2 regions of the Pediococcus sp. genome follow, and region 2 is predicted to be linked to the other one. Evidence: predicted binding sites of a transcription regulator. Region 2 holds the regulator's gene; the other holds the start of a gene.

Region 1 (3,430 bases), on a different contig from region 2:
ACATTGTGGACACTGAAAGCCACGAGCAGTCGCTTTAAATTCACCCTTAAACCCACATTTATAGCACTTATCAATCGACGTGTTGGTTCCTAGATAGCCCACATGATCATAGGCCCAATCCCAAACTGCTTCGAGAGCTTTCGGATTTTGCGTCAAATTCGGATATTCACAGTAATGGATAAAACCACCCGAAGCGTATTTAGGAAAGTCCTGTTCAAAGGTTAATTTTTCAAATGGGGTCGGATGTTTACGGACGTCATAGTGAAAACTATTTGTGTAATATTCTTTATCTGTCACATTGGCCACTTTACCAAACTTCGCAATGTCGTCACGACAAAAAGTATCCGTCAAGGACTCAGCTGGCGTGGAGTATAAACTATAATGATAACCACTGGCCTGAGCCCACTCATCACATTTCTGTCGCATGGCTTTCACAACTTTTTCTGCAAATTCGTGCGCTTGGGCATTGTGCTCCCAGTTTTCACCATAAAACACAGTGCACACTTCGTATAACCCGATGTATCCTAACGAAACAGTCGCCCGTTGATTCTTAAATAAGTCATCTACATTCCCATCGGCCGGTAATCGTTTGCCAAATGCCCCATACATATACAGTAATGGTGCATTTTTTGGCTGTGCTTCTTTCGTGCGTTCAATACGATAGGCTAAGGCTTGGTGACACAAATTCATCCGTTCATCAAAAATCTCCCAGAATAACTTTTGATCACCATTAGCAGACAACGCCAACCGAGGTAGGTTTAGCGTGACGACGCCTAGATTCATTCGGCCTGAGTTTACTTCTTTGCCGTTTTCATCATGCCATCCCTGTAAAAATGACCGACACCCCATTGGTGTTTTGAAACTGCCCGTTAATTCCTTGATCTTGTCGTACATTAAAAGATCTGGATACATTCGCTTCGTTGAACATTCAACTGCTAGTTGTTTAATATCGTAATTGGGATCAGTTGGCCGTAAATTTAAGCCACGTTTCAACGTGAAAATTAACTTTGGAAAAATAGCCGTTCGATGCTCTGTTCCCAGACCCTTGATCCGAATTTCCAGAATTGATTTTTGAATTTCTCGTTCAATCCAACTAGTGCCCAGACCAAAGTTAACGGTGGTAAACGGTGTCTGCCCTTGTGAAGAATATAAAGTGTTGATTTCATATTCCAGTGCCTGCATGGCATCGTAAATGTCCTTACGTGTTTTTGCTTTGGCATAAGCCGCTTGTTTATCAGCAGCCACCCACTTTTTGGCATCAGTTAAGTGTTTTTGATAATTAATCTCCGCATAAGGAGCCAAAAGCTGATCAATTCGGTTGGCGGAACAGCCACCATACTGAAGTGAAGCCACGTTCGCAATGATTTGTGCCATCTGGGCCGTAGCGGTTTGAATGGAGCGTGGCGAATCTACTTCGGCATTACCAATTTTGTAGCCATTTTTTAACATGCCATCAAAATCGATCAAACAGCAGTTAGTTTCGGGAGTCACGGGTGAATAGTCCAAGTCATGCCAGTGAATATCACCCCGCAAATGAGCTTTAGCTACTAATTCTGGCAACATTTTAAGTCCCATCGCCCGACTGGCAGCGCCAGCCTCCAAATCTCGTTGCGTATTAAAGATGGTGCTATCTTTATTGGCATTTTCATGGACAACTTCGGCATCCCGTTCAAAAACTTTTTCAATTCTTTTTTGCACATTCGTGGCATCGGCAAATTTTTGCTGATCAGCTAAATAAAAATCTCGATACTTTTGGGCTGCTTCAGCGAATCCCTGATTTTTTAATTGGGTCAGAACAGCATCATGAATATCACGCGTTTGAATAACTGTTTGATCATGAAACTGATCATACAAAGCCTCATAAATTAATTCTCTGTCACTTTCATCTGGTAAAACCTTGGATAAGCTAAAAATTAACTTATAAGGATGAAACTTGGCCGTTTCGCCATCTCTTTTTTGAATTGGAATTGTTCGTAATAGTCCTAATTTGTCTTTAATTGTTGATATCATATTGTACCTCCTACTGCTTTATATATTATCTATTATTGTGTTTTAGTAAGTAAAATACCACAACTTGTTGTGATTTTATCTTATGTGCATACTATATATAGTAGTCCTTTTGAGTTCGTTTGTGTATCACTTTTTTAGTCGATTTTCTAACCAAATATCCACAATGCCGTTTCGCCGCAGATTAGCGACCCAAACTTTTTTTATTTATTTGAAAGCCTTCCCACTTTGGGTACAAAAAAAGGATTATGACAAAAACTAAATTTTTGTCATGATCCTTTTGCTTAAATTTTTATTATGTCGATCAAACCTTATTGAAGTGCTGTAACTACTTCAAGTGTTGCTGAGAAATAATTCTTTTTTTCAATCTTCTTTGGCAATTGTTTAGCCGTCTTCTTTTGCAAACTAGTGTATTTCATTGTTTTTGCTGCAAAGTTAACCGGAGCAGTAAAGGCCGTATTGGTGTAACTATGAACAGCTCTTCCAGTCAAAGTGTAAACAGCTGTAATCTTCTTACGTTTGTTAAAGAAATTCAATTGTTTCTTTAACGCGTTTTTTGTCACGCTATCTTTGCTGATTTTATAAGTTTGTGCTAACCGCCATGGCACTCGGCAAGCATTATAACCATACTCATCATCTTGTGCACTCTCGATTTGATAAGCCTTGAATGCCGAAAGTTTGATGCTCTTGCCAGTTACCTTGATGAAATCAGGGAACAAGCCAGACTTGTGACGCGCACTTAACTTCTTAACTGCTACCTGGCTTTGTTTGGCTACTTTTGTCCAGGTGCTATCTTTGGTGTAACTTGCAAATGTCTTGAAGTATCCCGTCATCAAATCAGACGTCCGAAGTTTACTCTTATCATAGCTGCTGGTTGCCCAGTTACCCATTTTTGGCAAGTAAGTGGTTGTATTAATTTCTCGTTTTTTGATAGCCTTTAACAAAGTCTTGGCCGCTGCTTTGTAATTTGTTTTCTTACTTCCCCATTTTTTATCAGCTAAAATGAGTGAATAAGCAATATCCAAGTCACCATCGGTCGCACTATTTTTCTCTGAACCAACACTCTTCAATTTTCCTGAACGACTCGCTTGTCGCCACGTCATAAGAGCATCTTTACTGGAAATTCGATGGGCACGATAATAAGCGTACATTTGATTATATGTGGTGTGCGTATTTGCACCCTTTTTAGCAGCTAAAACAGTTGCCAACATGCCATATCCTTGACCTTCGGAAGTGACGTAAGTTGCCCCTGATCCATTATTGTTCTTCACATACTTTTGAGATTTTCCACCTACATAAGCTTTCTTCCACTGATTATATAAGGTAACCGCTTGACTCGTTTTTGCTCGTGCAGGTTGTGCCTTGAGATTGGTTAATCCCACGACCACCCCTGCAACAATGACAAGTCCTAAGAGGCTCACCC
Region 2 (3,430 bases):
CAATTGTAGAAATTCAGCGGCGTGGAAAATACTTGATTTTTCATTTTGACCAAGGTATTTCAATGGTTTCACATCTACGCATGGAGGGGAAATACTCGGTTCAAGCGCATGAAATGCCTCTCAACAAACATGATCATGTGGTTTTTGAGTTTACTGATGGGACGGAATTACGGTACAACGATACAAGAAAATTTGGTCGAATGGTGGTAGTGCCTACTGGCGAAGAATATTCGGTTGCTGGACTTAAAACGATTGGTCCCGAACCGACGCCGGAAACGTTGAGCATTGATTATTTAACAACCACAATGAGAAAGCATCACAAGGCAATTAAAGCATTTTTACTTGATCAAAATATGATTGCCGGGTTAGGAAATATTTACTGTGATGAGGTTTTGTGGTTGGCCAAAATTCACCCTTTACAACCGACTAATACAGTACCGGTTGGCAAAATTGTGACTCTTAGGCAAAAAATCTTTGATGAACTGGACTTAGCCATTAAAGCAAAGGGAACAACCGTTTTTTCATATTTGGATGCTAGTGGTCATGCAGGAAGCTTTCAAAATCAACTCCATGTTTATCAACGTACTGGGGAACCTTGTGAACGTTGCGGAACGCTAATTGAACGAATTAAGGTTTCTCAACGTGGTACCCATTTTTGTCCGTTTTGTCAAAAATTGATTGAAGTTGATAACTAATGGCAATTGTATTAGGTCTGACTGGTAGCATTGCTACAGGTAAATCCACCGTCAGCCAGTATTTGAAAGAATTAGGTTTCCCGGTCATTGATGCAGATATAGTTGCGCGCAAGATTGTGGCACCGGGGCAGCCAGTAACACAAAGATTGCGACAAACTTTTGGAAATCAAATTTTTGAAGGCGATGTCCTCAATCGAAAGAAACTTGGAAATCTAGTTTTTTCTGATTCTGAAGCTCTGAAAAAACTAAATGAGCTTATGCAACCAGCAATCAGAGTTGAAATTGAATTTCAAATTCGAACGCTCAAAAAAGGCTCCGACAACCTAATTGTTTTAGATGCTCCGTTACTTTTAGAGCAAGGGTACCAATCATTAGTTGATCAAATCATGGTTGTCACCAGTTCGTCAGCTGTTCAGTTGGAGCGGTTGAAACAACGGGATGGTCTTTCAGATAAAGAAGCTCGGCAAAGAGTTTTGAGTCAATGGTCACAAAAAAAGAAGATTGAAATGGCTGATATTGTGATTGACAACGGTCGGTCTATTGAAGAAACCCACCGTCAAGTGTTAAAATGGCTTGACAATAGGAAGTTACGTTAGTAAGTGGAGGTAAAAGGCCCATGAGATGTCCACACTGTCACCATAATGGTTCACGTGTCGTTGATAGCCGTCCTACTGATGATGGACGAGTTATTCGGCGTCGAAGAGAATGTGAAGCATGCGGATTTAGATTTACAACATTTGAACGAATTGAAGCTTCACCGTTATTGGTGATTAAGAAAAATGGTACCCGAGAAGAATTTAATCGAGAGAAGATTCTTCGTGGGCTTATTCGTGCGGCTGAGAAACGACCAGTCGGTGCGGATGAAATGTCGAAAATTGTTGATGAGGTTGAAAATAAAGTTCGTGGTTTAGGCGAAAATGAAGTTTCTAGTCAAATCATTGGTGAGTATGTGATGAATATACTTGCTAAAGTAGATGAAATTGCCTATATCCGGTTTGCGAGCGTTTATCGACAATTTAAAGATATGAATGTGTTTATGAAAGAACTTAAAGATATGATGGCACAGGACAAGAAAGTGAAGAAACCAACCACGCATAAAGATAAAGATGATGGTGGCGAGGCGTAATGAATGAGGGATGGGCAAATTTAAGTCCTAAGGATGGCTTTTTAGTTACCCAGCAGGCGTATTTGAGTAATTTTGATCAAAAAGTGCTCACTTATTTATATCAACCAATTATTGGTGCCAAGGCGTTTAGTCTGTTTTTAACTCTCTGGACTGAAATGAATCCAGTTGGAATGCGTTCAGAAAGAAAGTCTCATTTGGAATTATTAGACATTCTGAACTGTGATTTGCCAGAGTTCTATACAAGTCGGCAAAAGCTTGAAGGAATTGGTTTATTGAAGTCCTATGAGGGTGAAGACTCGCTTGGACACTTTTTTGTATACCAACTTGGAAAACCGGTTTTGCCGGATAGTTTTTTCAAAGATGATTTATTAAGTAGCCTACTGCTAGAAGCAGTGGGAGAACGTCGCTTTTCTGAATTGGCTGATCACTTTAAGTTAATTCAAACGAATGTCAAAGACTTAAAGAATGTTTCAACCGATTTTTTAACCGCGTTTCATATTTCTGAACAAGCACTTAAGGAACCAAACTCTTTGATTCGTGAAACACAAGCTGAATTTAAGAAGGCGGGCCAAGATAGTAAGCCAGCACAAATAAATTTGGGCAATCCAAATTTTGATTTTAGCTTATTAAAAGAGTTACTCAGCAAGGGATTTACCAAGTGGGACTCTGTAGATGAGGCGCAGAAACTAATTTTAAGTGAGCATCTTTTGTATGGACTTGATGAAGTGGAAATGGCGCGTCAAATCGGACAAGCAACTGATTTGGTAACGGCTGAATTAAATACCAAAAAATTGCAACAACAGATTGCCAAAAATTTTACTGCCCATCAGGGTCAAAATCAAAAATATGTCGATACTCCAGGGCCATCGGAAAAAGCAAAAGCTAATAATAACACCGGTTTAACTAAGGAAGATCAAGAACTTATCAAGGCCGCCAAAGCCTATGCACCGGCCACTTATTTGGAAAATTTGAAACGCTCGATTCACGGGGGCTATGTCACGTATAGTGAACGTCAATTATTGAAAAACTTAATTGATCGTAATCTGTTTCCGATTAGTGTGATCAATATTTTGATCTCATACATTGTTATTGATCGAGAAATTACCACATTACCAAATAAATTGGTAGATACGATGGCCAATAACTGGAGTCGGGCACATGTGACTACACCTGAAGGAGCAATTCTACAAATTAAGAATTTTGCCAGTGCTAAGGCCACAACCAGAAAACAAGTTACTCAATCAAGAAGGGTTGTGGCTAAAGAAACGCTTCCTGACTGGGCCAAAAGTGACAATACATCAACTACTACTAAGGTTAATAAGGATGATCAAGCGCGGCTTAATAAGCGTTTAAATGAGCTTCGCAAGCAGCATAAGGAGGATAAGTAGATATGGAAAACGTACGCAAGGTCTTAACAGAACTTATGAGCAAGCGCAAATTAGATACTAAGTTTCAGAATCTGATGTCCTCCGTATATGAAGACGCCGATGTTTTAGCTTTCTGTGAGGCCCACAAAGCGGAATTATCCTCTGATAGTGTGGCACGATCAGCTTCTAAATTATATGAGTATGTGCAAGAAAGAGATAAATTTAACCGCCATGAACCCACG

The links. Region 2 encodes NrdR, which represses ribonucleotide reductase genes. Its sites were predicted from a motif close to ACACNATATATNGTGT; they were not measured.
Region 1: a site for NrdR is predicted at 2,099-2,114, ahead of nrdD (anaerobic ribonucleoside-triphosphate reductase). Genes of this name have one in related genera too.

What each region holds. Positions count from the first base shown of each region.
Region 1 covers NZ_DOEM01000027.1:22,338-25,767, reverse strand. Annotated here, with positions in the region: gene nrdD (anaerobic ribonucleoside-triphosphate reductase) at 1-2,010, opposite strand, end outside; gene DD627_RS06565 (family 8 glycosyl hydrolase) at 2,319-3,430, opposite strand, start outside.
Region 2 covers NZ_DOEM01000001.1:184,204-187,633, reverse strand. Annotated here, with positions in the region: gene mutM (bifunctional DNA-formamidopyrimidine glycosylase/DNA-(apurinic or apyrimidinic site) lyase) at 1-695, shown strand, start outside; gene coaE (dephospho-CoA kinase) at 695-1,291, shown strand; gene nrdR (transcriptional regulator NrdR) at 1,312-1,821, shown strand; gene DD627_RS00910 (replication initiation and membrane attachment family protein) at 1,821-3,209, shown strand; gene dnaI (primosomal protein DnaI) at 3,212-3,430, shown strand, end outside.